4 linked regions of the Rhodopseudomonas palustris genome follow. The protein of the gene in region 1 interacts with the protein of each later gene in a pairwise test. Links are inferred from orthologs where the notes say so. Each region holds a gene or a part of one and is shown in the gene's direction. Other genes may lie near its edges.

Evidence for each region.
Region 2: the proteins of RPPS3_RS10175 (region 1) and cyoB interact in binary tests that used the Escherichia coli proteins (3 or more experiments, as listed by UniProt). The link is inferred for Rhodopseudomonas palustris from one-to-one orthologs.
Region 3: the proteins of RPPS3_RS10175 (region 1) and dnaE interact in binary tests that used the Escherichia coli proteins (3 or more experiments, as listed by UniProt). The link is inferred for Rhodopseudomonas palustris from one-to-one orthologs.
Region 4: the proteins of RPPS3_RS10175 (region 1) and RPPS3_RS23175 interact in binary tests that used the Escherichia coli proteins (3 or more experiments, as listed by UniProt). The link is inferred for Rhodopseudomonas palustris from one-to-one orthologs.

What each region holds. Positions count from the first base shown.
Region 1 is NZ_CP019966.1:2,205,493-2,212,857, forward strand. Bases 2,343-5,337 are described here. They hold RPPS3_RS10175 (aminotransferase), read left to right. Parts: upstream 2,343-3,258; coding sequence 3,259-4,416; downstream 4,417-5,337. Other genes in these bases: RPPS3_RS10165 (potassium transporter Kup), read left to right, coding at 2,343-2,699; RPPS3_RS10170 (rhodanese-like domain-containing protein), read left to right, coding at 2,910-3,236; RPPS3_RS10180 (polyamine ABC transporter substrate-binding protein), read left to right, coding at 4,424-5,337. In the rest of the region: RPPS3_RS10160 (OmpA/MotB family protein), read left to right, coding at 1-573; more of RPPS3_RS10165, read left to right, coding at 810-2,342; more of RPPS3_RS10180, read left to right, coding at 5,338-5,539; RPPS3_RS10185 (hypothetical protein), read left to right, coding at 5,653-6,792; RPPS3_RS10190 (B12-binding domain-containing radical SAM protein), read right to left, coding at 6,808-7,365. UniProt on the Escherichia coli protein: Shows aminotransferase activity with methionine and histidine as substrates, and to a lesser extent also with phenylalanine.
Region 2 is NZ_CP019966.1:3,326,499-3,333,867, reverse strand. What follows is about bases 2,608-5,606. They hold cyoB (cytochrome o ubiquinol oxidase subunit I), read left to right. Parts: upstream 2,608-3,106; coding sequence 3,107-5,107; downstream 5,108-5,606. Other genes in these bases: RPPS3_RS15515 (cytochrome (ubi)quinol oxidase subunit III), read left to right, coding at 5,104-5,606; RPPS3_RS15525 (cytochrome ubiquinol oxidase subunit II), read left to right, coding at 2,608-3,161. Also shown: RPPS3_RS15535 (N-acetylglutaminylglutamine amidotransferase), read right to left, coding at 1-1,258; RPPS3_RS15530 (class II glutamine amidotransferase), read right to left, coding at 1,288-2,109; more of RPPS3_RS15525, read left to right, coding at 2,268-2,607; more of RPPS3_RS15515, read left to right, coding at 5,607-5,754; cyoD (cytochrome o ubiquinol oxidase subunit IV), read left to right, coding at 5,751-6,146; RPPS3_RS15505 (hybrid sensor histidine kinase/response regulator), read right to left, coding at 6,157-7,293; RPPS3_RS15500 (response regulator), read right to left, coding at 7,290-7,369. UniProt on the Escherichia coli protein: Cytochrome bo(3) ubiquinol oxidase is the terminal enzyme in the aerobic respiratory chain of E.coli that predominates when cells are grown at high aeration.
Region 3 is NZ_CP019966.1:3,220,018-3,228,403, reverse strand. The notes cover bases 1,952-5,967. They hold dnaE (DNA polymerase III subunit alpha), read left to right. Parts: upstream 1,952-2,311; coding sequence 2,312-5,767; downstream 5,768-5,967. Other genes in these bases: RPPS3_RS15045 (caspase family protein), read left to right, coding at 5,928-5,967. In the rest of the region: RPPS3_RS15070 (lipoprotein-releasing ABC transporter permease subunit), read left to right, coding at 1-333; RPPS3_RS15065 (ABC transporter ATP-binding protein), read left to right, coding at 345-1,043; RPPS3_RS15060 (DUF3551 domain-containing protein), read right to left, coding at 1,220-1,474; RPPS3_RS15055 (DUF3551 domain-containing protein), read right to left, coding at 1,583-1,852; more of RPPS3_RS15045, read left to right, coding at 5,968-8,386. UniProt on the Escherichia coli protein: DNA polymerase III is a complex, multichain enzyme responsible for most of the replicative synthesis in bacteria. This DNA polymerase also exhibits 3' to 5' exonuclease activity. The alpha chain is the DNA polymerase catalytic subunit.
Region 4 is NZ_CP019966.1:4,987,297-4,994,586, reverse strand. Bases 2,262-5,181 are described here. They hold RPPS3_RS23175 (ferredoxin family protein), read left to right. Parts: upstream 2,262-3,533; coding sequence 3,534-3,830; downstream 3,831-5,181. Other genes in these bases: RPPS3_RS23165 (cupin domain-containing protein), read right to left, coding at 4,999-5,181; RPPS3_RS23170 (DUF2478 domain-containing protein), read right to left, coding at 4,238-4,825; RPPS3_RS23180 (FAD-dependent oxidoreductase), read left to right, coding at 2,262-3,500. Also shown: RPPS3_RS23190 (electron transfer flavoprotein subunit beta/FixA family protein), read left to right, coding at 204-1,049; RPPS3_RS23185 (electron transfer flavoprotein subunit alpha/FixB family protein), read left to right, coding at 1,074-2,180; more of RPPS3_RS23180, read left to right, coding at 2,193-2,261; more of RPPS3_RS23165, read right to left, coding at 5,182-5,454; RPPS3_RS23160 (phosphopantetheine-binding protein), read right to left, coding at 5,522-5,794; RPPS3_RS23155 (acyl-CoA dehydrogenase family protein), read left to right, coding at 6,161-7,290. UniProt on the Escherichia coli protein: Could be part of an electron transfer system required for anaerobic carnitine reduction. Could be a 3Fe-4S cluster-containing protein.

The sequences.
Region 1 (7,365 bases):
GTCAATCCGGAGCTGTCGACCGCCAAGCCGTCACCGGGTGAGGTGACGCGCGACGAGGGCATCAATACCAAAGAGGACCGCGAATTCGCGCTCGCCTCGGCGTCGCTGCGGCAGGCGCTGCAGAACATGCCGGAGATCTCCGAGCTGTCGAAGAACATCATGTTCGAGGAGACCAAGCAGGGTCTGAACCTCGAGATCATGGATCAGGACGGTCGCTCGATGTTTGCCGATGGCTCCAAGGTGCCGTTCGAACGCACCCGCCTGCTGCTGCAGCGGCTTGCTGTGCCGCTGCGTGCCACACCGCTCAGGGTCACCATCGTCGGCCACACCTCGTCCGGTCTGATGCCGGAGCGCAGCGACTATAACGGTTGGGACCTGTCGTCGGACCGCGCTAATTCGGTGCGCCAAATCCTGGAGCGGGAAGGGCTGCCCGGTTCGCACATCTTCGCCGTGACCGGCAAAGCCGACAGCCAGCCGCTGTTTCCCGACGATCCGTCGATCGCCGCCAATCGCCGCGTGACCATCACGCTGATGCGCGAGAGCCCGGCGCTGCCGCCCGGCATGAAGCCGTAAGCGTTTTGCTCGGCCGCTTGTGGCGGCCACCTCGATCGCAAGCCGGACCTCCGCTTCATCGCGTGTCATCCGAATCCGATGGGTTCGGTATTCGGCATCCCGTGGTTGCATCGGTCGCGGTCGGCCCGCTAGCCTGAGGTTCGTCACGGCGGCAGGCGCGCTATCTTTGAAGGCCTTGCCGGTGCGGCGTCGCGGCTCTTGGATCAAATCCAGCGATCGAGCGTTCTACGGCAGCCATGGCCCTCAGCGCGGCAACCACCGAAGCGCCTGAACAAACCAGCTTTTGGGCGCTCACGCTCGGCGGGATCGGCGTTGTTTTCGGCGATATCGGCACATCTCCCTTGTACGCATTCCGCGAGGCGGTCGCCGGCGCGGCTGGCGGCGCACCGGCAAGCCGGGTGCTGGTGCTCGGGGTGCTGTCGCTGATCCTGTGGGCGCTGCTGATTGTCGTCACCGCCAAGTACGTGCTGTTGCTGCTGCGCGCCGATAACAACGGCGAAGGTGGCACGCTGTCGCTGATGGCGCTCGGCCGCCGCGCGCTCGGCCGCCGCAGTTTGTTTCTCCTGGTGCTCGGCGTGATCGGTGCGTCGATGTTCATCGGCGACTCGATGATCACGCCGGCGATCTCAGTGCTGTCGGCGATCGAGGGCCTGAAAATCGCGGCCCCCGCGCTCGAACATTACGTCGTGCCGCTGACCGTGCTGGTCCTGGTGCTGCTGTTCGGCGTGCAGAGCCATGGCACCGCGATTGTCGCGCGCTTCTTCGGCCCGGTGATGCTGGTGTGGTTCGCCACGCTGGCGGCGATGGGCGCGATGCACATCATGGACGATCCGTCAGTGCTGGCCGCCATCAACCCGTGGTATGCGGCGCAATTCCTCGCCAGCCACGGCACCATCGGACTGGTGACGCTGGGCGCGGTGTTTCTGGCGGTCACCGGCGGCGAGGCGCTGTACGCCGATCTCGGCCATTTCGGCCGCCGCCCGATCCAGACTGCCTGGCTTGGTTTCGTGCTGCCGGCGTTGCTGATCAATTACTTCGGCCAGGGTGCGCTGGTACTGTCGAATCCGGCTGCGCTGGAAAACCCATTCTACAAGATGGTGCCCGAGGCGCTGGTGTTGCCGCTGACGCTCATGGCGACCGCAGCGACCGTGATCGCCAGCCAGGCTGTGATCACCGGCGCATTCTCGCTGATCAGCCAGGCGGTGCAGCTCGGGCTGCTGCCGCGGTTCGAGGTGCGCTACACCTCCGAGACCAATGCCGGTCAGATCTACCTGCCGCGTGTCAACGCGTTGCTGCTGATCGGCGTCTTGCTGCTGGTGCTGCTGTTTCAGACCTCGAGCCGGCTCGCCTCTGCCTATGGCATCGCGGTCTCCACCACGATGGTGGTCGACGGCATCATGGGCTTCGTGGTGATCTGGAAACTGTGGCGCTGGAACTGGCCGGCCGCGGCGCTGGTGATCGTGCCGCTGGTGCTGGTCGATGCGATGTTCTTCAGCGCCAATCTGCTGAAGCTGCTCGACGGCGCCTGGGTGCCGCTGCTGTTCGGCCTCTCGATGGCGGTGGTGATCTGGACGTGGCGGCGCGGCGTCGCGCTGCTGATGGTCAAGTCGCGCCGGGCCGAGGTGCCGCTCGACGATCTGATCGGCAGCCTGGAGAAACATCCGCCGCACATCGTCAAGGGCACCGCGGTGTTTCTGACCGCCGATGCCGAATTCGTGCCGCCGGCGCTGCTGCACAATCTCAAGCACAACAAGGTGCTGCACGAGCATAATGTGATCCTGACGATCGAGACCGTTCACACTCCGCGGGTCGACGCGGCCGACCGGATCAGGCTGGTGAAGGTCAGCGAGAAGTTCAGCAAGGTGGCGCTGCGGTTCGGCTTCATGGAGACGCCGAACGTGCCGAAGGCGCTGGTGCTGGCGCGCAAGCTCGGCTGGGAGTTCGACATCATGTCGACCTCGTTCTTCGTGTCGCGCCGCTCGCTGAAGCCGGCCGCGCAATCGGGGATGTGGCGGTGGCAGACCAAGCTGTTCGTCGCTCTCGCCAAGTCGGCCAACGACGCCACCGACTACTTCCAGATCCCGACCGGCCGGGTGGTCGAGGTCGGTGCCCAGGTCACCATCTAGCTGCCGGCCGCGAGGGCAGGGCGACCGGCTTCGACCAAAAGCGGCAGTGCTTTCGCGGCCCGCTGCGCCTATCCAGCAAACATGCCGATGATCTCGTTGAGAAGCTTGATTTTCCTCGCGCTAGGCGCAACCTTGGCGCCGCAATGGCCGAGCCTCGTTCTCGTTGTTGCGCTCATGGATCCGGGCAGTGCGATCGCGGGAGAGAAGAAAGTGGCAGGCCAGGTTGAAGATTTGACGCCGCAAGAGGTCGCTCAGGGCATCGCCGACGGGCGCTATCTGCTGGTAGACGTTCGCGAGCCGAACGAGGTCGCCGCCGAAGCCTATCCGGACGCCGTGGTTGTTCCGCTCTCGACCTTCGACCCTAAGGCGATCCCCGACCCGGCCGGCAAGCAGGTCGTGTTCGCTTGCCGTTCCGGCAAGCGCTCGGTGACGGCGTCGATGGCCGCCCAGGCCGCGGGTCTCGCCTACACCCGGCACCTCGCCGGTGGCATCCTCGGCTGGAAGGCGGCCGGTCTGCCGACCAAGCCGGGCCGTTGATCCGTACGATGACCGCCATCCGATGAGCAACAAGGTCTTCGCCGATCTCCCGGTCACCGTGTTCGAGGCGATGTCGCAGCTCGCGCGCGACAACGACGCGATCAATCTGGGACAAGGCTTTCCCGACGATCCGGGGCCGGAGGATATCCGTCGCACCGCCGCGGATGCCGTTCTCAACGGCTACAACCAGTACCCGTCGATGATGGGGCTGCCGGAGCTGCGGCAGGCGATTTCGACCCACTATGCGCACTGGCACGGCGTCCAGCTCGATCCGATGACGGAGGTGATGGTGACCTCCGGCGCGACCGAAGCGCTGGCGAGTGCCATCCTGTCGGTGGTCGAACCCGGCGACGAAGTGATCGTGTTCCAGCCGGTGTATGACTCGTATCTGCCGATCATCCGGCAGGCCGGCGGCATTCCGCGGCTCGTTCGTCTCGAACCGCCGCATTGGCGGATCACCGAAGAGTCGCTGCGGCGTGTGTTCAACGCCAAGACCAAGGCGATCGTCTTCAACAATCCGCTGAACCCGGCCGCGGTGGTGTATCCGCGCGAAGACCTCGAATTGCTGGCACGATTCTGCCAGGAGTTCGACGCGGTGGCGATCTGCGACGAGGTGTGGGAGCACGTCACGTTCGATGGCCTCAGCCACATCCCGCTGATCACCATCCCCGGGATGCGCGACCGCACCATCAAGATCGGATCTGCCGGCAAGATCTTTTCGCTCACCGGCTGGAAGGTCGGCTTCGTCTGTGCCGCGCCCAAGCTCCTGCGCGTTGCCGCCAAGGTGCACCAGTTCCTGGCGTTCACCACGGCACCGAACCTGCAGGCGGCCGTCGCCTACGGTCTCGGCAAGAGCGACGATTATTTCCTGCAGATGCGCAAGGACCTGGCCCGCAGCCGCGACCGGCTGGCGCAGGGGCTGTCCAGCATCGGCTTTCCGGTGATCCGCTCGCAGGGCACCTATTTCCTCACCGTCGATCTGTCGCCGCTCGGCCTCAACGAAACCGACGAGGCGTTCTGCAAACGCATCGTCACCGACTACAAGGTCGCGGCGATCCCGGTGTCGGCGTTCTATGAGGAAGAGCCGGTCACCTCGGTGGTGCGGTTCTGTTTCGCCAAGAAGGATCAGACGCTCGACACCGCCCTCGAGCGCCTGTCGGATGCGGTTCACGGGCGCTAGGGATGTCATGATGCGGGATACGATGCGGCGGCGACTGCTGACTCTGGGCGCGGGGATCGCTCTGTCGGTGTCGCTCACGCTGCCTGGCTGGGCGCAGGACCGCACCGTCAATTTCTACAACTGGTCGAATTACGTCGCACCGGGCGTGCTCGAGGATTTCACCCGCGAGACCGGCATCAAGGTGGTGTACGACACCTTCGACGCCAACGAGACGCTGGAGACCAAGCTGCTCGCCGGCAAGTCCGGCTACGACCTCGTGGTGCCGACCGCTTATTTCCTGCAGCGTCAGATCACCGCCGGCGTATTCCAGAAACTCGACAAGTCGAAGCTGCCGAACCTGAAGAACTCATGGGACTTCGTCACTGACAAGCTGGCGCTGTACGATCCCGGCAATCAGTTCGCCGTCAACTACATGTGGGGCACCACCGGCATCGGCTACAACGTCGCCGCGGTGAAGCGGATTCTCGGCGAGGGCGCCGTGATCGATAGCTGGGAGATGATCTTCAAGCCGGAGAACTTGGCGAAGTTCAAGGACTGCGGCGTCCACATGCTGGATTCCGCCGACGACATCCTTCCGGCAGCGCTGACCTATCTCGGCCGTGATCCGAATTCGACCAACAAGGACGATCTGGACAAGGCCGCCGAGGTTGTCGGCAAGGTCCAGCCTTCGGTGCGCAAGTTCCATTCGTCCGAATATCTCAACGCTCTCGCCACCGGCGAGATCTGCCTGGTGGTGGCGTGGTCGGGCGACATCAAGCAGGCGCAGTCGCGCGCGGCCGAAGCTCATAACGGCGTCGAAATCGGCTACGCGATCCCGAAAGAGGGCGCGCAGATGTTCTTCGACAATCTGGCGATTCCGGCCGACGCCAAGAACGTCGCCGAGGCGCACGAACTGATCAACTTCCTGTACCGGCCCGACATCGCCGCGCGCAATTCAGACTTCCTGTCCTATGCCAACGGCAACAAGACCAGTCAGGACTTCATCAATCCAAGGGTGCTGAACGACAAGGCGATCTATCCGGACGCTGACACCCAGGGGCGGTTGTTCGTGATCACCGCGCGCGATCCCGCGACGCAGCGCACGATCAACCGGCTGTGGACGCGGGTGAAGACGGGGCGCTGACGCGCGGTATCGATCGCCTGCAGGTACGGGAGTAATTCCGAGCCTCGATAACCCAACAAACTGCGTAGGCGCACGAGTGCCCGAATCGGCCTCAGCGAGCGCAGGATCGGTTCATGCCAATGGCGATCCGATCCTTCGCGCGACTTCGTGGCGGCTGTTCTCTGGCCATCCTTTGGCTGTGCAGTCTTGCTGTCCTCACCGGCGTCACGGGGACCGCCAGCGCTGGCGATCCGCCTCGCGAGCGCTCGGCTCCGCGCTGGACTGTTTCGGCCGAAGCTCTGGTGCTTGGCCGCGCCGGGACAGGTAATCAATCGCTTGTTTCGCTCGTGCCGGGCGATGTGCCGTGGTGGACACCGGTCGGCCCGAACACCACCAACGTCCCCGGTGCGGAGGTGTTGAACAGCAATCAGCTCAATCAGCGCTTGGCCGCTGGTCCGAGGATCGGTGTCAGCTACCGAGACCCATCGGGTTACGGCGTCGAGCTGTCTTACTTCAATGTGCTCGGGCTGAGGGCGTCAAAAAGCGTTGGCCCCGAGACGCCGGGACAATGGCTGGTGATGAAAGCGCCCGGCACGTTCTGGCAGACGCAGGACTATGCCTATCAAGCAATGGCGTGGCAGGACGATACCCGGCTGCACAGTCTGGAGGCCAATGCGCGGCTGGAGATAACGCCGCGCGTGACGCTGCTGGCAGGTGTTCGCTGGCTGCAACTGCACGATCAGCTGCAAGGGACGCTGGATCCGGCCGATCTCGGCCAGCCGATGTGGAAGTTCAGAGTGCCGAGCCGGCTGTCCGATGCCGTTCCGGTCCCCGGCAGCCCGGTCGTGATCAATCCGCCGTTCTGGACGAGCTCGACGACGAACAACCTTTACGGCGTTCAAGTCGGCGTGCGAGCGACTTTATGGGAGATCGAACGCGTCTCGGTCGACGCGGTGCTGAAGGCCGGCGTGTTCGACAACCATGCGACGCAAGCCGCGCAGGTCAGCATGCAGAAGCAGCTCTACCCGACATACGCGGCGACCGACGCGGCCGCCTTCGTTGGACAGGGCGGCATCGCGGCGAAATATCGGCTGAGCGATCGCGTCGCCGTCAAGCTCGGATACGAAGCGTTGTGGCTCGGCCGCGTGGCGTTGGCGCCGGCCCAAGTTCAGGCGACCTCAACCACGTCCAGCAGCGTGACGGCGGTCGGGGTCGATTGTCGCTCGTCGACGCTTCTTCAAGGCGTCACGGTCGGCATGGAGTACTCATTTTAGCGCGGCGGCTAGCGATCAGGCGGACTTCGCCAGTTTCGGTGCCGGCGCGCCGTGGAGAGTAACCTGTTCGAGATCCCGTAGATCGACCGTCCCTGGCAACGCGTGGTCGGATGGCTTGTCGCCGACGCCCCGCATTGGGATCGGACTGACCGGGGCGCGGTCATGCCGCTCGATGTCGCCGCGCAGCAGCCGCCACGCCCAGCCGGCGGTTCGACGATAGGTGTGCGCAAGCCCGATCATGCCATAGATCTGCGCACCGGCATCGACGATGTGGGCACGGAATTTCAGCCAGGCGCGCCGCCGCATCCGCTTTGCAGGCGAGAAATGCGCGACCTCGTGCGCGGGACGGGTTTCCGCACTGGAGAACACGTCTGCCGACTTCGAGAACACCAGCGCGCTCACGAAGCGGATCGGGTTGAAGAAGTAAGTATAGGCGATCAGCAGATTGAGCTGCTTCAGCCAGGGCCGCGGGTGCTTCGATGCGACGACGTAGTTGCCGTCCATGATATGCGGCTCGACCTGGATATCGCCGGCGCGGCTGAACGCCATCCCGGACTGGAACACGTTCTCGTA
Region 2 (7,369 bases), 1.1 Mb from region 1 along the record:
AGTCGTCCGCGACCAGATCCGGCGTCAGCAGTTTGGCGATGTCGGAGTGCTTCCAGTCGAAATACACTTCGCGATACTGGTCGGAGGCATTATTGGCGGTGAGCAGGGAAGGGTACCAGCTATAGCCGCCGAACACCTCGTCTGCGCCCTGACCGCTTTGCACCACGGTGACCCGCTTCGCGACCTCGCGGGACAATAGATAGAAGGCGACGGCGTCGTGGCTGACCATCGGCTCGGACATCGCCTGGATCGCGTCCGGCAGATGCTGCAGAGCCTCCCGGCCGTCGATCCTGATCTGCTCGTGGGCGGTGGCGAAGTGCTTCGCCACCAGGTCGGAATAATAGAACTCGTCGCCCTGGTGTTCGCCGATACTGTCGAAGCCGATCGCGAAGGTTTTGACGTCGGCATGGCCGAGCCTGGCGAGCAGAGCCACGATCAGCGACGAGTCGAGGCCGCCGGACAGCAGGACGCCGACCGGGACGTCGGCGACGCGGCGGCGATCGACGGCGTTCCGCATTGCGTCGGTGACCGCCTCGGTCCATTCCTGCTCGGTCATCGCCCGATCGTCGCGCCGGGCGCCGACCGCGAAACTCCAATAGCGCCGCGTGGTCCTCGATCCATCGGGCTCCAGGGTGAGAATGGTGGCTGGTTCGAGCTTCTTGACGCCACGCAGGATGGTGCGCGGCGGAGGCACGGCGGCATGGAAGCTGAAGAAGTGATGCAGTCCGACTGGGTCGAGCGACGTATCGACGTCCTCGCCTGCGAGCAGCGCGGGCAGGTCGGACGCGAAGCGGAAATAGTCGGGGTGATCGATGTAGTACAGAGGCTTGATGCCGAGGCGATCACGCGCCAGCACCACACGGCCGCTGTCGCGCTCCCACAGCGCGAAGGCGAACATGCCCTTGAACCTGGTGACGCAATCGGCGCCCCAGGCATGATAGCCCTTGAGGATGACTTCTGTGTCGCCTTGCGAAAAGAACCTGTAGCCACGCTGCGTGAGCTGTTCGCGCAGCTCGCGGAAATTGTAGATGCAGCCGTTGAAAACGATCCCGAGGCCGAGTTCGCTATCGATCATCGGCTGCTGCGAAGCAGCGGCCAGATCGAGAATGCTGAGGCGGCGATGCCCGAACGCCATGCTGCCTTGCGCGAACAATCCTTCCGCGTCAGGTCCGCGCCGATGCATCGCGCGGGTGACGGCCTTCAATGACGAAATCGAGGGCTCGCCACGCATGCGGATCTCTCCGCAGATTCCACACATCTTTCTCCGGGGCCTCCGTTGCCGATATTTTAAGCTCGCTCGACAACATTCTGGGCAACCGTGGGTTCCTGCGGCAGATGCGCCGCCGTTGGCATGAAGGGACGAATTTCGACCGGCCGCGAGGGGCGCGAAATCAGCACGTGATTAGCAGGGACTTCGGACCAATGCTGTTCGGTGTCGAACGGCTCCGACGCCACGACCAGCGGGCCGTCATCGCGATAATATAGGGTGTTGGCCGTGTCGTTATGCGCGAAGCGGAAGGCGTAGAGGTCGTGTCCGTTCGCCAGCGCCGACGTAAACCGCATCCGTTCGCGCAAGCCGTCTTCGTCGACCAATGCGCTCAGCGCGCGCATCACACGCTGGGTTGCGCCGATCGGATCGTGCTCCAGGCCTTCGCCCATCATTGCCAGAAACACCGCTTCGGAATCGGTGGTGCCGAGCCGCGACGGATACAGATGATCCGGGATCATCGCCTCGACCTTGCGCCGCAATCGGCTCCAGCTGCCGATGAAGCCGTTGTGCATGAACATCCACCGTCCGCACGCGAACGGGTGGCAGTTCTGCCGCGTCACCGCCGTTCCAGTCGCCGCGCGAACGTGGGCGAAGAACATATGCGACTGCAGGTGTCGGCAGAGGTAACGCAGGTTCTCGTCCGACCACGCCGGCCGGGTCTCGCGATAAAGCCCCGGCTCGGGATGAATGCCGTACCAGCCGAGCCCGAAGCCGTCTCCGTTGGTGCTGCCGGCGGATTCCCGGGCGCGGAGGCTCTGATTGATCAGGGAGTGGACCGGTTCGGTGACGTAGCTGTCGAATGACGTTTCTTCTCCGCGGTATGCCAGCCAGCGGCACATCGATTCACCTCGAATTTCATTTGGCGCAGCGGCGCACATCGCGGGTCAACCCGAGCGCGAGAGACCAGTTCCGCAGGGCGCGCGGCAAGGGATAGGAACTGCGGTGAAGGATCCGGGTTAGCGGGCACGATCCCGTCCATTGAAGCATCGCCGCGCGCATGAACATCCTCGACCCGCAAGGTCCAGTCGCGTACGGGAACTCGACCATCCTGATCGACTCGGTTGTGATCATGTTGGCGATCGTGGTGCCGACAATCGTCGCGATCCTGGCGTTCGCATTTTGGTTCCGCGCTTCCAATCCGCGCGCCAGACATCGGCCGGAGTTCACCTATTCGGGCCGGATCGAACTGGTGGTGTGGTCGATTCCGACGCTCACCGTCATCCTGCTCGGCGGCGTCACCTGGATCGGATCGCATCAGCTCGATCCTGCCGCGCCGGTCGAAGGCACCGGAAGCCCGGTCCGCATCCAGGTGGTGTCGATGGACTGGAAGTGGCTGTTCATTTACCCGGATCAACGCATCGCGACGGTCAACACACTGACCGTGCCGGTCGGCGTGTCACTGCAGTTCGAGCTGACGTCGGCGAGCGTGATGAACGCGTTCTTCATCCCGCAGCTCGGCAGCATGATCTACACCATGAACGGCATGGTGACGCGGCTCAACCTGCGCGCCGATGCCGAGGGCGATCTGCGCGGATTGTCGTCGCATTTCAGTGGCGACGGCTTTCCCGACATGACATTTCCGGTGCACGTGGTCTCGACCGTGGCGTTTCCCGACTGGGTTGCCGAGACTGCGAAGAGCGGCCGCGAGCTCAACGCTGACAGCTATAAGGACCTGATGAAACAAGCACCGGAGAGCGGAACGCCGACCTATCGGCTGGCTGATCCGTTGCTATTTCACGCGATCAGCACCCAGCAAATCCCGCCACAGTCGGGACCGCGGCCGACCGAACAAGGCGCGCCGTCCCACATCGAAGCGAATTGGGGAGCCAACGCGATATGCTCGGCAAGCTCGACTGGTCGGCCATTCCGATTGATCAGCCAATCCCGCTGATCGCTGCGGCGATCGTGATGGCGGCGATCCTTGCCACGCTGCTGTGGGCGGGGATCAAGGGCTACTTCCCGTATCTTTGGCATGAGTGGATCACCAGCGTCGATCACAAGCGGATCGGTGTGATGTACGTGCTGCTGGCGATGGTGATGCTGCTGCGCGGCGGCACCGATGCGATCATGATGCGAACCCAGCAAGCGGTCGCCTATCAGTCGCCGGGATATCTGCCGCCCGAGCACTACAACCAGATCTTCTCGGCACACGGCACGATCATGATCTTCTTCGTCGCCATGCCGTTCGTGATCGGGCTGATGAACCTGGTGGTGCCGCTGCAGCTCGGCGTCCGTGACGTGGCGTTTCCGACTTTGAACTCGGTCGGGTTCTGGTTGACCGCGAGCGGCGCGCTGCTGGTCAACCTGTCGCTGGTGATCGGCGAATTCGCTCGCACCGGCTGGCTGCCGTTTCCGCCGCTCTCCGAGCTGAGCTACTCACCGGGCGTCGGCGTCGACTATTACGCCTGGGCACTGCAGATCTCCGGCATCGGCACGCTGGTGGCCGGGATCAACCTCGTCACCACCGTGCTCAAGCTGCGGACCCGCGGCATGACCTACTTGCGGATGCCGATGTTCTGCTGGACGACGCTGGCCTCGAACTTGCTGATCGTCGCGGCGTTCCCGATCCTGACCGCCACCTTGGCGATGCTGCTGCTCGACCGCTACCTCGGCTTCCACTTCTTCACCAACGAGGCCGGCGGCAACATGATGATGTTCATGAACCTGATCTGGGCCTGGGGTCATCCGGAAGTTTACATCCTGGTGCTGCCGGCGTTCGGCGTGTTCTCCGAAGTGGTGTCGACGTTCTCAGGCAAGCCGCTGTTCGGCTATCGCTCGATGGTGCTGGCGACGATGGCGATCTGCATCATCTCGTTCATGGTGTGGCTGCACCACTTCTTCACCATGGGGGCGGGGGCCACCGTCAACGCGGTGTTCGGCATCGCCAGCATGATTATCGCGGTGCCGACCGGGGTGAAGATCTACAACTGGCTGTTCACGATGTATGGCGGCCGGATCCGGTTCGAGACGCCGATGCTGTGGGCGGTTGGCTTCATGGTGACGTTCATTATCGGAGGGCTCACCGGCGTTCTGGTTGCGGTGCCGCCGGCCGACTTCCAGCTCCACAACAGCATGTTTCTGGTGGCGCATTTCCACAACGTCATCATCGGCGGCGTGCTGTTCGGCGCGTTCGCCGGCTACACCTACTGGTTTCCCAAGGCGTTCGGCTTCCGCCTGCACGAGGGGCTCGGCAAGGCCGCGTTCTGGTTCACGCTGATCGGCTTCTACGTCACCTTCATGCCGCTGTATGTCGCCGGCCTGCTCGGCATGACGCGCCGGCTGCAGCACTACGACGTCGCCGCCTGGCATCCTTGGATGATCGTGGCGGCGATCGGCACCGGGATCATCAGCATCGGCGTGATGCTGCAGATCGTGCAGTTCGTCGTCAGCATCCGCCACCGCGACGAGTTGCGCGATCGCACCGGTGATCCGTGGGATGGCCGTTCGTTGGAATGGGCCACCGCGTCACCGCCGCCGGTGTTCAATTTCGCGGTCGCCCCTGATGTTACGGGCGAGGATGCGTATTGGGCCGCGAAGCAGAAGGCGCAGCAGCACGGTCTCGAAACCCGCACGCAGGACTATCGCGACATCGAGATGCCGTGCAATTCGCCGACCGGCATCGTATGCGCGTTCTTCGCCACGGTGATGGGCTTTGCGATGGTGTGGCACATCTGGTGGATGGTGGTGCTCGGCGGCATCGGCGCGTTTGCCACCTTCGTGGTGTTCGCCTGGCGTGACCACGACGAATACGTCGTTCCCGCCGCCGAGGTCGAACGGATCGACCGCGCCAATATCGCGGAGCGCAAGGCGGCGCTGAGCGCCGTGGCCGCGTCATGACCGAGGTTGCGCTGTCGCACGGTCAGGCAGACCCGCACCATCTGGGCGGGCTGCAGTCGGTCGGCGCCAGCCACGCCGGGCCGGCCTCGAAGCGGATCGTGGCCGGCTACGGCTTCTGGATCTTCCTGTTGTCCGACATCGTGATGTTCTCGTGCTTCTTTGCGAGCTACGCGGTGCTGTCGGGCGCCACCGCCGGCGGGCCAGCCGGTGCGCAGCTGTTTGATCTCCGCAACGTCGCAATCGAGACGGCTTGCCTGCTGCTCTCGAGCTTCACCTGCGGCATGGCGAGCCTCGCCGCTGCGGTCGGCAGCCAGCGCTGGTTTCAGGTCGCGATGGCGGCGACCGGCATGCTCGGCGCGGCGTTTCTCGGACTGGAGCTGCGCGAGTTTGCCGACCTGGTGGAGCAGGGGGCCGGCCCGACCCGCAGTGCGTTTCTCTCGGCCTTCTTCACGCTGGTCGGCTGCCACGGCCTGCACGTTACCGCGGGTGTGCTGTGGCTGCTGACGATGATGGCTCAAGTGTTCGCCAAGGGCTTCCGGGCCGACATCTGCCGGCGCCTATTGTGTTTCGCGCTGTTCTGGCACGCGCTCGACATCATCTGGGTGGCGATCTTTTCGATGGTCTATCTGTTGGGGAGCGGCACATGAGCGAGCAGCGAAGCGGCCACGGCGGCGAGCTCTATGACGTCGCGCCCGGCGATGAAGAGGAAGTCCGCATCGGCCCGCGACTGCTCGGCTATGGCGTCGGGCTCGGTCTGTCGGTTCTGCTCACCGCGACGTCGTTCTTCATCGCCGGCACGGATCTGGTGTGGCAGCCGAGCATTCCGGTGGCGATCGCGGTGCTGGCGATCGCTCAGATGGGCGTGCAGCTCGTGTTCTTCCTGCACATCACCACCGGTCCCGATAACACCAACAACGTGCTGGCGCTCGCGTTCGGCGGCCTGATCGTGCTTCTGGTGGTCGGTGGCTCGATCTGGATCATGGGCCACCTCAATCACAACATGATGCCGATGGAGCAGATCATGCGGATGGGCGGCTGAGGCAGCCCGATCAGCTCGGCGCGCCGAGAGGTACGCGAACAAACAGCGCGGTGCCGTGTCCGGTTTCGGTTTCCAGTTCGACGGTGCCGTCGACCAAGGCAAGTCGCTCCCGCATGCCGACAAGTCCGAGCCGGCGGGACGAATGCTCGTCGGCCTGTTCAGGAGGGATGCCGCAGCCGTCGTCCTCGATGATGCAGATCACGTCGCTGCCGCGGAATTCGAGGATCACGCCGACCCGGGTCGCATGGGCGTGGCGGACCACATTGGTGATGCCTTCCTGCACGATTCTGTACAGCGCGCTTTCGATATCGGCCGGTAGCCGTCGTTCGCCGAGACCGAGATGCAGATCGAACACCAGGCTGCAATGCGGCTCCCAGCTTGCGACCAGTTGGGACACGGCGTCTTCGAGCCCGAGCGTGTCGAGCGCGGTCGGCCGTACTTCCCATGCCACCCTGTGCAGGCTGGTGCTGAGATCGTTGACGATGTGCTTCAGCGACGCGACCTTTTCGGCGAGGCTGGCCGCCGTGGGCGTGCCGCGCGCGAGCGCATCCAGGCCGAATTGAACGAGGGTGACCATCTGCCCGAGATTGTCGTGCAGTTCGCGTGCGATGCGTTTGCGCTCGGTTTCCTGGTCGATCATGGTCTGCCGCAGCACCTTGAGCACGTCGGCTTCGGCCGCGGCGCGGCGTTCGCTCTGCACGACCAGCTTCCGCGCCGTGGTGCGGCATTCCACCAACCGGCGGTCGAGGGTCGCCAGCGTCCTTGCTTGGCGGGTCGCGTAGCGCATCGCCCGTTCGAGCACGATGGCATCGAACTCGCCCTTGACGAGGTAATCATTGGCGCCGACCTCGGTTGCCGCCTGATCGACCATCGGGTCGCCGTGGCCGGTCAGCACGATGATCGGCTTGATGTTGCCGCGATCGCGCGCGTCGCGGATCAGATCGAGCCCGCTGCGCGGACCGAGGCGAAAGTCGACGAGATAGAGGTCGTGCTCTTTGCGATCGATCGCGGCCGCCGCCTCGTCGAACCGCGATACCCAGTCGAGCGTTGCCCGAAACCCGGGGATCTTCTGCAGCATCCGCTGCATCGTCAGGTATTCGACCTCCGCATCGTCGACGAGCAGGATTCGGGACGCGATCGCGCTCACGGCCGATAAGCCTCCGTGGTCGGAAGCGAGGCCGTGTTCATCCAGAAGTGCCAGAGCGAGCGGATCGCCTCGACGT
Region 3 (8,386 bases), 1.0 Mb from region 1 along the record:
CTGCGCACCATGGGCGCGAGCCAGGGCTCGATCATGCGAGTGTTCCTGATCACCGGCGCGGCGATCGGCGTGGTCGGCACGCTGACCGGGTTCTTCGTCGGCGTGCTGGTGTGCATGAACATCGAGTCGATCCGGCAGTTCCTGTCCTGGGTCACCAACACCGAACTGTTCTCGCCGGAGCTGTATTTCCTGTCGAAGCTGCCGGCTGAGATCGATTTCGCCGAGACCAGCGCGGTGGTGATCATGGCGCTGACGCTGTCGTTCCTCGCCACGCTGTACCCGTCGTGGCGCGCCGCGCGCCTCGATCCGGTCGACGCGCTGCGCTACGAGTAAGGCGAAACACGATGGAGCAGGGCGCCGAAGACATCCCGGTCGTGTACCTTCACGACATCAAGCGCCAGTATTCGCAAGGCGAGGCGACTCTGACGATCCTCGACGGCGCCAGGCTGGCGCTCTGGGCGGGCCAGTCGGTGGCGCTGGTGGCGCCGTCCGGTTCGGGCAAGTCGACGCTGCTGCACATCGCCGGGCTGCTCGAGCATCCCGATGAGGGCGAGGTCTATGTCAGCGGCGCGGCAACGTCGGCGCTGACCGATGCCGAGCGCACCCAGATCCGCCGCACCGACATCGGCTTCGTTTACCAGTCGCACCGGCTCTTGCCGGAATTCACCGCGCTGGAAAACGTCATGCTGCCGCAGATGATCCGCGGCCTGAAGCGCAAAGAGACGATCAGCCGCTCCAAGGAAATCCTGTCCTATCTGGGGCTCGCCGACCGCATCACCCATCGGCCGTCGGAGTTGTCCGGCGGTGAGCAGCAGCGCGTCGCGATCGCCCGCGCGGTGGCCAATGCGCCCCGCGTGCTGTTCGCCGACGAGCCGACCGGCAATCTCGATCCACACACCGCTGATTACGTGTTCAACGCGCTGATGCAGCTGGTCAAGGCGACCCAGGTGGCGATGCTGATCGCCACCCACAACATGGAGCTCGCCGCCCGCATGGACCGCCGCGTCTCGCTGCAGGACGGCGTCGTGGTCGAGCTGGAATAGGGCGCTCGGCTTCAGCCCATTATTGGCACGTCATTCCGGGGCGCTCGCGTCAGCGAGCGAACCCGGAATCCCGCGGTGCAGGGTGAAGTGCCTCAACGCAGAACATCTCGAGATTCCGGGTTCGCGCTTGCGCGCGCCCCGGAATGACGGGGCATCGGGGAGAGCCGCGCTCGCCCTCAGTGCTGACGGCGGTGCTTGCGCTTCTTCTTGGTCGGCTGCTGCTGCGGCGCGGTGTACCACGGGTTGGTCATGCAATCGGCGCTGCGGCCCGAGGCCGACATCCGGCACTGTGCCATGGTGTCGTAGCTGCACTCGTCGTACCAGTCGTGGTAGCTCTGATACACCCGCAGGCAGACCGGATAATCCCGCGCCTCGGCGGTGGTGGTCAGGCCGAGGCCGGCGAGCATCGCGATCAGGAGCAGCTTGCGCATCTTCGTTCGGATCCTTGTTGAGCAGCCGGTCGCGGTGGCGGCGACTCGGCGCACCCGAGAGTGTGACAGAAATCTATGACGGAGCAGGGGCGGCGCACATGCGCCGGCTCAATGCCGCCGGGCGCGGCGCGAACCGGGCCCCGCCGGCGGCTGATACCACGGATTGGTCAGACACTGGGCGGCGATCCCCGATGCGGCCGGTTTGCACTGGTCGATCGATATGTAGCGGCACTCGTCGTAGCGCACCGGGCCATACACCCGCAGGCAGACCGGGTAGTTGTCGTAAGGCTGTGCCGAAGCTGCTCCCGGCAGCGCCAGCCCGATCAGCAGCACCATCGCTCCAATCCGCATCGTCGCCTCCGCTGCTGCGCGGTTCATAAGCCGCGCGCCTTTCGTTCCGTGCGCCAATCCCGAATGACCGTCAATGCGGGGTGGGGCCGGTGAATTCCGGGGATAGTAACGTCTCATTAACGGTCCAGGTTGCTGCGCCGGCCGCTTGCTTGACTCTAGAACGAAATGAGAACATTGTTCTTGTTATGTTCACAAGGTCAGGGAGGCGGACGATGTTGAAGATCTTCATCCAAGAAGCTGCGGCGCTGACGTCGATTGCACTGTTCATCGGCATGGTGGCGGTGTGGGCTCAGGTGTTGGCGCAGGCCTAAGCGCGGGCAAGCGTTGCGACCGCTTCGGCATAGCGGGGATAAGGTCGCCGCCGATGCTTGCGGTGAAGGGTGAGGGAGCCCACCATTGGGCTTCCGAGTCGGTTGCCGTGACGGCGGCCGGTTCCGCAAACCACTCGTCCCAACCCGCACGTTTGTCTGAAGAGCCGCCGCGCCGATGAGCAACGCCGGATTCGTCCATCTGCACGTCCACTCGGCCTATTCGTTGCTGAAAGGCTCGATGAAAGTCGCCAAGCTGGCCGAGCTGGCGAAGGCCGACCGACAACCAGCGCTGGCCCTGACCGACACCGACAACATGTTCGGCGGTCTGGAATTCTCTGACAAGCTGTCGGGCTACGGCATTCAGCCGATCGTCGGCCTCGAACTCGGCATCGACTTCGGCGACCAAGATCCGAACTCGCGCCATGGCGCCTTGGCGACGCCGGCGCGGATCGTGCTGCTGGCAGCGCGCGAGCAGGGCTATCGCAGCCTGATGCGGCTGAACTCCCGGGCGTTCCTGGAGACGCCGGTCAATCAGGTGCCGCACGTCAAGCTCGAGTGGCTCGCGGGCGAAACCGACGGCGTGATTGCGCTGACCGGCGGCCCGGACGGGCCGATCTCGCTGGCGATGCTGACCGATCCGGCGCTCGCCGCGCAGCGCTGCGAGCGGCTGCAGCAGGCGTTCGGCGATCGGCTGTATGTCGAACTGCAGCGTCACGGCACCGAGGCCGAGCGCCGCGCCGAAGGCGGGCTGATCGATCTCGCTTACGACAAGGGCCTGCCGCTGGTTGCGACCAACGAGCCGCATTTCGCCAGCACCGAGGATTACGAGGCGCACGACGCGCTATTGTGTATCGCCTCCGGCAAGCTGATCGCAGAGACCGATCGGCTTCAGCTCACCCCCGATCACCGTTTCAAGACCCGCGCCGAGATGGCGGTGCTGTTCGCCGATCTGCCCGAGGCGCTCGCCTCGACGGTGGAGATCGCGCAGCGCTGCGCCTATCGGCCGCTGACCCGCAAGCCGATCCTGCCGCTGTTCACCGTCGGCGCCAGCGTCAGCGACGCGGCGGAAGCCGCCGCCGCTGAAGCGGCCGAACTGCGCCGCCAGGCTGAGCAGGGCCTCGCCAAGCGGCTCAGTGTTCACGGCCTGTCGCCGGGCACGACCGAAGAGGACTACAACAAGCGGCTCGCCTTCGAGCTCGACGTCATCACCCGCATGAAATACGCGGGTTACTTCCTGATCGTGTCGGACTTCATCAAATGGGCCAAGGCTCACGGCATTCCGGTCGGTCCGGGCCGTGGTTCGGGCGCAGGCTCGCTGGTGGCGTATTCGCTGACGATTACCGACCTCGATCCGATCCGGTTCGGCCTGCTGTTCGAGCGCTTCCTTAATCCCGAACGCGTCTCGATGCCGGACTTCGATATCGACTTCTGCCAGGATCGCCGCGGCGAAGTGATCGAATACGTGCAGCATCGCTATGGCCGTGATCAGGTGGCGCAGATCATCACCTTCGGTACGCTGCAGGCGCGTGGCGTGCTGCGCGACGTCGGCCGCGTGCTGCAGATGCCGTACGGCCAGGTCGACAAGCTGACCAAGCTGGTGCCGCAGAATCCGGCGGCCCCGATCACCCTGAAGCAGGCGATCGAAGGCGAGCCGAAGCTGCAGGCGGCGCGCGACGAAGACCCGATCGTGGCGCGCGCATTCGACATCGCGCAGAAGCTCGAAGGTCTGACCCGTCACGCCTCGACCCACGCGGCCGGCATCGTGATCGGCGATCGCCCGCTCAGCGACCTGGTGCCGCTGTATCGCGATCCGAAATCCGACATGCCGGTGACCCAGTTCAACATGAAATGGGTCGAACCGGCGGGCCTGGTGAAGTTCGACTTCCTCGGCCTGAAGACGCTGACCACGCTCGACGTCGCGGTGAAGCTGCTCAAGCAGCGCGACATCCATGTCGACCTGCACACGCTGCCGATCGACGACGCGCCGAGTTATCAGATGCTCGCCCGCGGCGACGTCGTCGGCGTGTTCCAGGTTGAAAGTGCGGGCATGCGGCGGGCGCTGATCGACATGCGCCCCGACCGGTTCGAAGACATCATCGCGCTGGTGGCGCTGTATCGCCCGGGCCCGATGGCGAACATCCCGACCTACTGCGCCCGCAAACACGGCGACGAGGAGCCCGAATATCTGCATCCGATGCTGGAGCCGATCCTGAAGGAGACGTTCGGCGTCATCATCTACCAGGAACAGGTGATGCAGATCGCGCAGGTGATGGCCGGCTACTCGCTCGGCGACGCCGACCTGCTGCGCCGCGCGATGGGTAAGAAGATCCGCGCCGAGATGGACAAGCAGCGCGCGATCTTCGTCGAAGGCGCGGTGAAAAATGGCGTCGCCAAGGACGCCGCCGACACCATCTTCGACCTGCTCGCGAAGTTCGCCGACTACGGCTTCAACAAGAGCCACGCGGCCGCCTATGCGCTGGTGTCGTACCACACCGCCTATATGAAGGCGCATTATCCGGTGGAATTCCTCGCCGCGTCGATGACGCTGGAAATCCACAATACCGACAAGCTGTCGGAATTCCGCGCCGAGGCGCAGCGGCTCGGCATCAAGGTCGAGGCGCCGTCGGTCAACCGCTCCGGCGCCACCTTCGAGGTCGGTCCGAACACCATCTACTACGCGCTCGCCGGCCTGAAGGGCGTCGGCATGCAGGCGGTGCAACAGATTGTCGAGGCGAGGGGGGATCGGCCGTTTGCCTCGCTCGCCGACTTCGCCGCACGGGTCAATCCGCGCGCCATCAACAAGCGCGTCATCGAATGCCTTGCGGCCGCCGGTGCGTTCGACTGCCTCAACTCGAACCGTGCGGCGGTGTTTGCGGGTGCCGACGCGATTGTCGCCGCCTGCCAGCGCAATCACGAAGCCGCCACCAGCGGCCAGAACGATATGTTCGGCGGTCTGTCGGATGCGCCGTCGATCATCCTGCCGCAGCTCGAGCCGTGGCTCCCGGCGGAGCGGCTGCGCCGTGAATACGATGCGATCGGCTTCTTCCTGTCCGGCCATCCGCTCGACGACTACGCCACCGCCTTGAAGCGGCTGCGGGTACAGTCGTGGGCCGAATTCTGCAAGGCGGTGAAATCCGGCGCCACCGCCGGCAAGGTCGCCGCCACCGTGGTGTCGCGGATGGAGCGGCGGACCAAGACCGGCAACAAGATGGGCATCATGGGCCTGTCCGACCCGACCGGGCATTTCGAGGCGGTGCTGTTTTCTGAAGGGTTGGCACAGTATCGCGAGGTGCTGGAGCCGGGGGCTGCGGTGCTGATGCAGCTCGGCGCCGAACTACAGGGTGAGGACGTGCGCGCCCGGGTGCTGCACGCCGAGCCGCTCGACGCCGCGGCGGCGAAGACTCAGAAGGGGCTGCGCATCTTCCTGCGCGATACCAAATTCCTCGACTCGGTCGCCAAGCGGCTGCAGCCGCCGGAGACCAAGGTGGCGGGCGGCAACATCGCGCTGGTGCTGCGGCTCGATCCGCAGACCGAAGTCGAGTTCGATATTCCCGGGCGCTACCACGTCTCGCCGCAGATCGCCGGCGCGATTAAGGCCGTGACCGGCGTCGAGCACGTCGAAACGCTATGACCATCGCCTTGTTCTCGCGTCACGGAAAACGGACGGCGAGGCGGTATTTGTCCGCGAATTGGTCGCGGATTGTTCAATCGCCGTTCAGATTGGGACGCGCTGAAATGCGATCGGCGGCGCTGCGCCGGTTCCGGCTGCGCCCTTGCAATGGGTCCCGGCCATGCGTCTCAATCATCTTGTTTCGGTCGTCTCCACCATCCTCGTTGTGCTGATCGCCGGGCCGGTTGGTCCCGCGGCTGCGCAGCAGCAGGAAAAACGCATCGCGCTGGTGATCGGCAATGGCGCCTATGCCAAGGCGCCGCTCTCCACCGCTGCCAATGATGGCGGCTTGATCGCGCAGACCTTGCAGGCAGCCGGCTTCGACGTCAGCGGCGCGCGCGACCTCGACGGCGACACGCTGCGCGGCGCGTTTCGCGACTTCGTGAAGAAGGCCGAGGACTCAGGGCCCGACACGGTCGCGGCGGTGTATCTCGCCGGTTATGGCGTGCAATACGCTGGCGAGAACTACTTCATCCCGGTCGACTCGCGGCTGTCGCGCGATACGGAAATTCCCACTGAAGGCCTGCGCGTCAGCGACTATCTGCGCCAGCTCGCGGCGCTGCCGCTGAAGACCAGCGTCGTGGTGCTCGATCTGGCGCGCGAGCAGCCGTTCGTGCCCGGCGGATCGATCGCCTCGGGTCTGGCGATGGTCGAGCCGAACCCGAAGATGCTGATCGCCTTCAACGCCGCGCCCGGTACGGTGGCGCCGGAGGAGCGGGGCGCCTACGGCGTCTATGCGCAAGCACTGGCCGAGATGATCCGCACCGGCGGCCTGACGTTGCCGCAGCTGTTCGATCGTGTGCGGCTGCGGGTCAATGAGACCACCAAGGGCGCGCAGGTGCCGTGGGATACGCAGAGCGTGGAGTCGAACTTCATGTTCTTCGATCGCGCGCCCGACGCACCGCCGCTGCCGGCGCCGGATCAGGCGTTGCGCAGCAAGCCGATCCGCGACATGGGGGCCGCCGAAGCATATGCGGCCGCACTCGATCGCGACACGCTGCAGGCTTACGAAGACTTTCTCGCGGCCTATCCGAACGATCCGCTGGCCAAGCGGGTGAGGGCGATCGTCGCCGCGCGGCGTGAGGCGATTACTTGGCGGCGGACGTATCGCGTCGATACGCCCGATGCTTATTGGTCGTATCTCCGCCGCTATCCGCGCGGCCCGCACGCGGCGGACGCCCGGCGCCGGCTGGAGATCCTCGCGGCTGCCCTGGAGCCGCCGCCGAGCTTCACGGTGATCGACTATGACGTGCCGCCGCCGCCGCCGGACGAGATCGTCTATGTCGACCGGCCGGTGCTGATGTTCAGCGATCCGGTGTTCGACTTCGCGCCGCCGCCACCGCCGCCGGTGTTCTTCCTGCCGCCACCGCCGCCGGACTTCGTGGTGCTGCCGCCACCGCCGCCGCCGATCGGCCTGTTCTATCTGCCGCGGCCGTTGTTCGTGCCGATCCCGGCCTATGTGCGGCCGCCGGTCTATGTGCAGCCGCCGCCGAACAACATCATCTTCGCCAACATCCACAACACCACGGTCATCAATCAGGTGATCAACCAGCCGCCGGCCGCTCCCGCCAACCCGGCTGCGCCGGTGGTGAGTCCGCCGGTGGCCGGGCCTGCGGTTGCAACTCCCGGAGCGCCGGGAGCGACTGCGGCTGCCGTGGCCTCCGGCGCTGTGTTGGGCGCGGCGCTTCCGGCTGCCGCGCTGCATCGCGCCACGCTGATCCAGCAGGGCAAGGCGCCGGTGCCGCAGAGTGCGTCGATTGCCACGACGCCGCCGGGCGGGTTTGCGCAACGTCCGAGCGTTCAGCCGCAGGGCCCGCGTCTGGCGCAGCCCGCCGCCGCGCCGACCCCGGCTCCGACTGCGACCGCGCCGGCCACCGTGCCCACGCCCGCTCCTGGCACGCCGCCGAGCCAACCGACCGGACCAGCCGTCGCGCCGCCGACGGCGCAGGGCCGGCCGGGGCCAGGCGCGCCTGGCGGCGCTGCACCGGCCGGCCAGGCGCTGCCGGTCCCTGGAACCAAGGGATTGCCACCAGCGCCAGGAGTCGCCGCTCGCCCGGGGGCGTCGGGCGCTCAGCCGCAACCTCCTGGTCGGCCAGCGCTCGGCCCGGGCGGCCCGGCCGCGGCCAAAAACGGGGTCCTCGCGCCGCCGGCCGGATCGGCGCCGAAGCCGCCCGCAGCTCAGCCGCCAGCCGCCGCAGGTCCGGCCGTGCGTCCGGAAGCCGTTCGCCCGCAGCAGCCTCCCGCCGCCAGGCTGCGGCCGACCCCACCGGTGACGGCGCCTGCCAGGCCGGCGGGACCGCCGCCCAGCGCAGCCGCCGACCGCCGTCCGCCGCCTGCGGCTCCGCGGATCCAGCGTCCCGCACCGCCGACGGTGTCCCGTCCGGTTCCGCCGCCGATGCATGTGGCTCCCCGGGTTGCTCCGCCGCCTCCGCCCCAGCATGCGGCTCCGCGGATGGCGCCGCCGCCGGCTCCGGTTCGCGCGGCACCGCCGCCGCCCCATGTCGCCCCGCCGCGGCCGCCGGCACCGCCAAGGGCCGCCCCGCCGCCGCGGCCGCAGGGCCCCGCCAAACGGTGCCCGCC
Region 4 (7,290 bases), 2.8 Mb from region 1 along the record:
GTCTGGTCGGTCACGCCGCTGTCGCCTTCCCGACAAGTGTCGGAGTTGTCGGATTGCAACCCTCGGAAGCGCCGGTAACAATCCCAGCTGCCCGTCGCAAATGATTGGTTTGGCGTGATATTTTCCTCGGCGGAAAAGTTGGTACGAGGCTTGCTCATAAGTCTCCGTCGTCAAGCTTCTGTCAGCAAGCGCGGAGCCACTCCATGCATATCGTCGTCTGTATCAAGCAGGTTCCGGACTCGGCCCAGATCCGCGTGCATCCGGTCACTAACACGATCATGCGCCAGGGCGTGCCGACGATCATCAATCCCTACGATCTGTTCGCGCTCGAAGAGGCGCTGCGGCTACGTGACAAGCTCGGCGGCGAAGTCACGGTGCTGACGATGGGCCCGCCGACCGCCGAGGACTCTCTGCGCAAGGCGCTGACCATCGGCGCCAACCGCGCCGTGCTGCTGACGGACCGCTTCTTCGCCGGCTCCGACACGCTGGCGACCAGCTACGCGCTCGCCGCGGCGATCCGCAAGATCGGCTCGACCTTCGGTGCCGTCGATGTGGTGTTCACCGGCAAGCAGACCATCGACGGCGACACCGCCCAGGTCGGCCCCGGCATCTGCAAGCGGCTCGACTTCTTGCAGCTCACCTACGTTTCGAAGGTCTCATCGCTCGACCTCGAGGCCCGCACCATCGAAGTCGAACGCCGCTCCGAAGGCGGCGTGCAGGTGCTGCGCAGCAATCTGCCATGCCTGATCACCATGCTGGAAGGCACCAATCAGGTGCGCCGCGGCTCGATGGTCAACGCGCTGAACGCCGCACGCGCCGAAGTGGTGAAGTGGAGTGCGCAGGACGCCGGTGTCGAAGACATCCAGAAGTGCGGCCTGCGCGGCTCGCCGACGGTGGTGAAGCGCGTGTTCGCGCCGACCCCGCGGGCCGAGAAGGCCAAGGTCGTTGAGGCCGCCGGGCAGCCCCCGGCGGAAGCGCTGATCGACGAAATCTTCAAGCTCCGGCCCAAGCTCGAGAACGAAATGTTCGAGCTGGCGCGCGGATTCTGACAACCCGAACAGAGAGCCGCTTCGATGAGCCAGCCCGCCAAGCCTGCCCCGCAGCCCGCCGGACGCGCCGCCGCCAAGAAGGAGCTGCCCGAGCATTTCAAAGCTTATAAGCACGTCTGGGTGTTTATCGAGCAGGAGCGTGGTCACGTTCACCCCGTCTCCTGGGAGCTGATGGGCTCCGGCCGCCGCCTCGCCGATAAGCTCGGCGTCGAGCTTGCCGCGGTGGTGATCGGCCCGACCGGTGACGCCACCAAGGCTGCGGTCGCCGAGTCGTTCTGCTACGGCGCCGACCTCGCTTACGTCGTCGCCGACGACGTGCTGACCGACTATCGCAACGAGTCCTACACCAAGGCGCTGACCGATCTGGTCAATACCCATAAGCCGGAGATCCTGCTGCTCGGCGCCACGACGCTTGGCCGCGACCTCGCCGGCGCGGTGGCTACCACGCTGCTGACCGGCCTGACCGCGGACTGCACCGAGCTCGAAGTCGACTCCGACAACTCGCTCGCCGCGACCCGTCCGACCTTCGGCGGCTCGCTGCTCTGCACGATCTACACGCTGAACTTCCGCCCGCAGATGGCGACCGTACGGCCGCGCGTGATGTCGATGCCCGAACGGGTCGAGAAGCCGGTCGGCCGCGTCATCGAATTTCCGCTCGGTCTGGTCGAAGCTGATATCGTCACCAAGATCCTGGCCTTCGTGCCGGATCGCGACAAGGCGACCTCGAACCTCGCTTATGCCGACATCGTCGTGGCCGGCGGTCTCGGGCTTGCTTCGCCGGAGAATTTCCAGCTGGTGCGCCAGCTCGCCGGCGTGCTCGGCGCCGAATACGGCTGTTCGCGGCCGCTGGTGCAGAAGGGCTGGGTCTCGGCCGACCGCCAGATCGGTCAGACCGGCAAGACCATTCGGCCGAAGCTGTACATCGCCGCCGGCATCTCCGGCGCGATTCAGCACCGCGTCGGCGTCGACGGCTCCGACCTGATCGTCGCGATCAACACCGACAAGAACGCGCCGATCTTCGATTTCGCCCATCTCGCCCTCGTCACCGATGCGATCCGCTTGCTGCCGGCGCTCACCGAAGCGTTCCGCAAGCGGCTGTCGCCGCACACCCGCGATCGGATCGCGAGCTAACAGGAGGCTGCCATGATCGAAGAACGTTTCGACGCCATCGTCGTCGGAGCCGGCATGGCCGGCAACGCCGCGGCGCTGACCCTGGCCAAGCGTGGCCTGAAGGTGCTGCAGATCGAGCGCGGCGAATATCCGGGCTCGAAGAACGTGCAGGGCGCCATTCTTTATGCCGACATGCTCGAGAAGCTGGTGCCCGACTTCCGCGAGGATGCGCCGCTGGAGCGTCACCTCGTCGAGCAGCGGTTCTGGATGATGGACGCCAAGTCTCACACCGGCCTGCATCACCGTTCGGAAGACTTCAACGAAGAGAAGCCGAACCGCTACACCATCATCCGCGCTCAGTTCGACAAATGGCTGTCGAGCAAGGCCCAGGAAGCCGGCGCGATCGTGCTCTGCGAAACCACCGTCAAGGAACTGGTGCAGGACGCCTACGGCAAGGTGATCGGCGTGATCACCGATCGTGAAGGCGGCCAGGTGCATGCCGATGTCGTGGTGCTGGCCGAAGGCGTCAACGGCCTGCTCGGCACCAAGGCCGAGCTGCGCGAGCGTCCGTCGCCGGAGAACGTCGCGCTCGCTGTGAAGGAAATGCACTTCCTGCCGCGCGAGACCATCGAAGCCCGTTTCAATCTGAAGGGCGACGAGGGCGTGGTGATCGAGGCTGCCGGCACGATCTCGGCGGGTATGACCGGCATGGGCTTCATCTACACCAACAAGGAGTCGATCTCGATCGGCATCGGCTGTCTGGTGTCGGACTTCCAGAAGACCGGCGAGACGCCGTACGGCCTGCTCGAACGCTTCAAGAAGCATCCGTCGGTGGCGACGCTGATCGAAGGCTCCGAAGTGAAGGAATACGCCGGCCACCTGATCCCGGAGGGCGGCTACAAGGCGATCCCGCAGCTTTACGGCGACGGCTGGGTCGTGGTCGGCGACGCCGCGCAGCTCAACAACGCGATGCATCGCGAGGGCTCGAACCTGGCGATGACCTCGGGCCGGATCGCCGCCGAAGCGATCTTCCAGGTGAAGTCGCGCAAGGATCCGATGACCAAGGAGAATCTCGCGCTCTACAAGAAGATGCTGGACGACTCGTTCGTCATGAAAGATCTGAAGAAGTACAAGGATATGCCGGATTTGCTGCATATCCGCTCGCAGAACTTCTTCCTGACCTATCCGCAGCTCGTCAACAAGGCGCTGCAGAACTTCGTGCGGGTCGACGGCACGCCGAAGATCGAGAAGGAAAAGACCACGATCAAGTCGTTCGTTTCGGCGCGGTCGTGGGGCGGATTGTTCGGCGACGCGTTCCGCTTCGCGCGGGCGTGGCGATAACTCAGCGGGATTCGAGAAAGCGGAGAACGGACGATGACAACGGAAGCCCCGGTTCGCGTCGAAGACAAGCTGTATCAGAACCGCTATCTGGTCGACGTCGGCAACGCCCACATCAAGGTCAAGCCTCACACCAAGCCGTCGCCGCAACTGCTGGCGCTGCTGAAGATCTGCCCGGCGCATTGCTACGAGCTCAACAGCAACGGCCAGGTCGAAGTGACGCCGGACGGCTGCGTCGAATGCGGCACTTGCCGCGTGCTGGCCGAAGGCGGCGGCGACATCGAGTGGAGCTATCCGCGCGGCGGCTACGGCGTGCTGTTCAAGTTCGGCTGAGAGCACCGCGCCAGGGGCGACGGCCCGCGCAGGCAGGAGACGCCGCCTGCGCCTCTGTGGCTGCTCGCTTCGGCCCTGGTTGCTTCATCCCGCAAGACATCATGCCCGGGCTGGTCCCGGGCATTGGTGTTTAGGGATCCGTCCTGCTGTTGTGGCTGTGTAGCTCGAGGCGAGCACAACCGCATAGTAAGGAGACGCGTAGCGTCGTCTCGAACCATGCGCCGCAAATGTCAGTCTCCGGACCCTTCGCGACGTGCGCTGCCTTCGCTCCTCAGGATGGAGCGTATTGTGCGCGACGAGGAAACCGCGTCGATTGGTCGATGAAGCGCGACAGATGGAGAGCGGGAAGCGGCAGGCGACCGAGCAGCTCAGTCGTGAGGCCGCAGGGACCGCCGCCTTTTATCGCCTCACGCCGCCGAATTGAGCACGTGCTGCGGGCCGACGGTGCCGCGTCGCAGGCCGAAGCCGCGGCGGGCCAGCCATTGCTGAATACGGGGCGAGTCCAGCGTCGCTTCTTCGGCGAGGCCACTGGTGAAGCAGCGCCACGGCGCCAGATGCCGCTCGGGAACGCCGACGATGACCGGAATTCCCTGATCCACGGCGTCGCTGATGACGTCGCTGAGGCCGCCGCCATCGGCTTCGAGCTTGCCGAATTTGTTGACGATCAGCAGTTCGGGGGCATTGCGGAACGAGGCTGCGATCAGTGCGGCTGCTTCCTGCACGGCTTCCGGATCGACGCGGCAGCCGTGGGGCTGCTTGTCGCGCTCTTCGGCGAGCTGAAGGATGAAGTGGGAGGACAGCTCCTCGACTTCCATGTCACAGCGCGGGCCGCCGTCATCGACGACCGCCTGATACGGCACCAGACCAGCGACAACGACGCCTGCGTCGCGCAGCCGTCGGCCGAGATCCGACATCAGCCTGCAAGCGGCTGCGCCGTCGGTGTACACGATCGCGAGAATCGAAGGCCGTCCCGACCTGCCGTGAGAAAAGTCCATCGCGTCTGCTTTGCCCCAAATGCGACTTTCGCCTTAGGACATGCCAGAACCCGCAAACTGCTTCTTTGCGTCAAATCAATCCGACTTCAGTAGGGCTGGCGAACGAAAGCGGCGGACCGCCATGCGATCCGCCGTCTGATTTGCGGCCTTCGGCCGCGGCGATGGTGATCGGCTCAGTTGGCGCCGAGCAACGACTGCGCGGGCCGATTGGCGGACGGCAGCAGCATCGAACGCAGCTTGGCGTATACCCGCACGCCCAGCCCGACGAGCCGCGGCTGGGTGCGACGGCAGAACGCAATCTTGCGGATGTGGCCTTCGACATGCCAGCGCGCGCTGGCACCGTCCTTGAAGAAGATCACGTCGCCTGGACCGTAGCGCTTCGCCGGCATGCCGGCGCTTTCGATCACAACCGAGCCTTCGAGAATGCAGATGGTCTCGTCGATGTCGTAGTGCCAGTTGAACTTGCCTTCGGTGCACTGCCAGATGATCGTTGACGCCATGCCGTCGGCACTGCGCGACAGCGTGCAGTTCGTTGCGACCGGATTGCCTTCGATGATCCACGACGGCTCGATCGGCGCCGGCTCTAGCTCGACGTCGGTGCGGGAGGTGAGGATCAGGTCGTTGGGCATCGGGCGTCTCCTGCTGATCGTTGTTCGGTTGTGATGCTGGTCGTTTCCGGCGAGAAAGCTCACGTAACTAAGCGGCCTGGGCGTGCTGGCGTCGCAGCACGAGCTGCGCGACTGTCGCGGCCGAGGTGAAATTCTCCGGCGTGATGTCGGACTGCGGCAGCGTCATGTCGAATTCGGCTTCCACTGCGAGCATCAGGTTGACCATCTCCATCGAGGTCAGTCCCGCATCGGCAAACGTCGTGTCGCGTTTGATGTCGCCGGAGAGCCCGTTCTGCGTCAGGATCGACTCCACCAGAGCGAGGACCTTGCTCTCCACCGCAGCCGCCGAGCCTGCCTGCATGACGCGATCTCCTTGATGTGTTCGAAGTCTTCCGTGCGCCTCACGAACAGTTTGGTCCGCGCACGCAGCTCGCTATCGTTGCGGCGATGTAATCGCAACTGCCAGTCGGAGACAATGCTCCGCCGAGTGTCGACATATTCATTCGAATTTTAACACTAACGGGGATTCCGAAAGTTTTCGCGATCGGCGCAAAGTCCGATTAACCCTCAATTCGAATCCAAATTGATTCACTTTGAATTCGCCTCGACGTGTTCCTGACCAATCCATAGCTTGCTACCAGCAGCGATCGACGGTTCGGCGCAGCCGGTCTGATCCCGATCGCGAACGATACACACGGCGTACGTCCGCATCAGGGAGTTCACGACCATGGCGATCATCACCGATAACGCGGTTCGCGACTTCACGGCTCAGCCGGCCAATGACAAGTTCGGTACCGAGCCGATACCGTTGATGCAGCGCGTGGTTCACGTCGCGGCGATCGCCGCCGCTCATGCGGAGGCGGTCGATCGCGAAGCCCGGTTCCCCAAGGCTGCGCTCGATGCAGCGCGCGAGTACGGGCTGCTTGGCGCGCAGATTCCGATCGAGTTCGGTGGCGAGAGCGCCTCGGTCCATGACATCGCCGAGATGTGCTACGCGCTCGGGCGCGCCTGCGCCTCCACTGCGATGATCGTCGCGATGCACCAAACCAAGGTGGCGTGCCTGGTGCGCCACGGCCGAGGCAACGCCTGGCACGAGCAGCTGATGCGGCGGATCGCTGCCGAGCAGATGCTGCTGGCGTCGTCGACCACCGAAGGCAACAATGGTGGCAACGTCCGCTCCAGCGCGGCGGCGATTGAGCGGACCGAAACCGGCGTCGCGCTGGTGCGCGACGCCACTGTGATCTCCTACGGCGCCGAAGCGGATGGCGTGATGACCATCGCGCGCCGTGCGGACGATGCTGCCGCCTCGGATCAGGTGCTGGTGGTGTTCACCAAGGACGACTACACGCTGACGCCGACGCTGGGCTGGGAGACGCTCGGCATGCGCGGCACCTGCAGCACCGGCTTCGAGCTGCGTGCGACCGGTCGGACCGATCAGGTGTTCACCGAATCTTACGATCGCATTCATGCGCAGACGATGACGCCGGTGGCGCATCTAAGCTGGTCGTCGGCTTGGGCCGGCATTGCTGCTGCCGCAGTGGAGCGGGCGCAGGCGTTCGTTCGCAAGGCGGCGCGCGGCGCCGGCGGGCAGATGCCGCCCGGCGCGGCGCACTTCACCAGCGCCAAGCGCTCGCTGACCAAGCTGCGGGCGATGATCGCCACGCATCTCGACGCCTACACCGCGCATGAATTCGACGAACGCGCGCTGAGCTCGCTGGAGTTCCAGTCCTCGATCAACCTGCTCAAAGTCGAAGCTTCTGAACTTGCTGTCGAGACGGTGATGAGCGCGATGCGCGCCTGCGGCCTGTCGGGCTATCGCAACGATGGCGACTTTACCCTCGGCCGTCATTTGCGCGA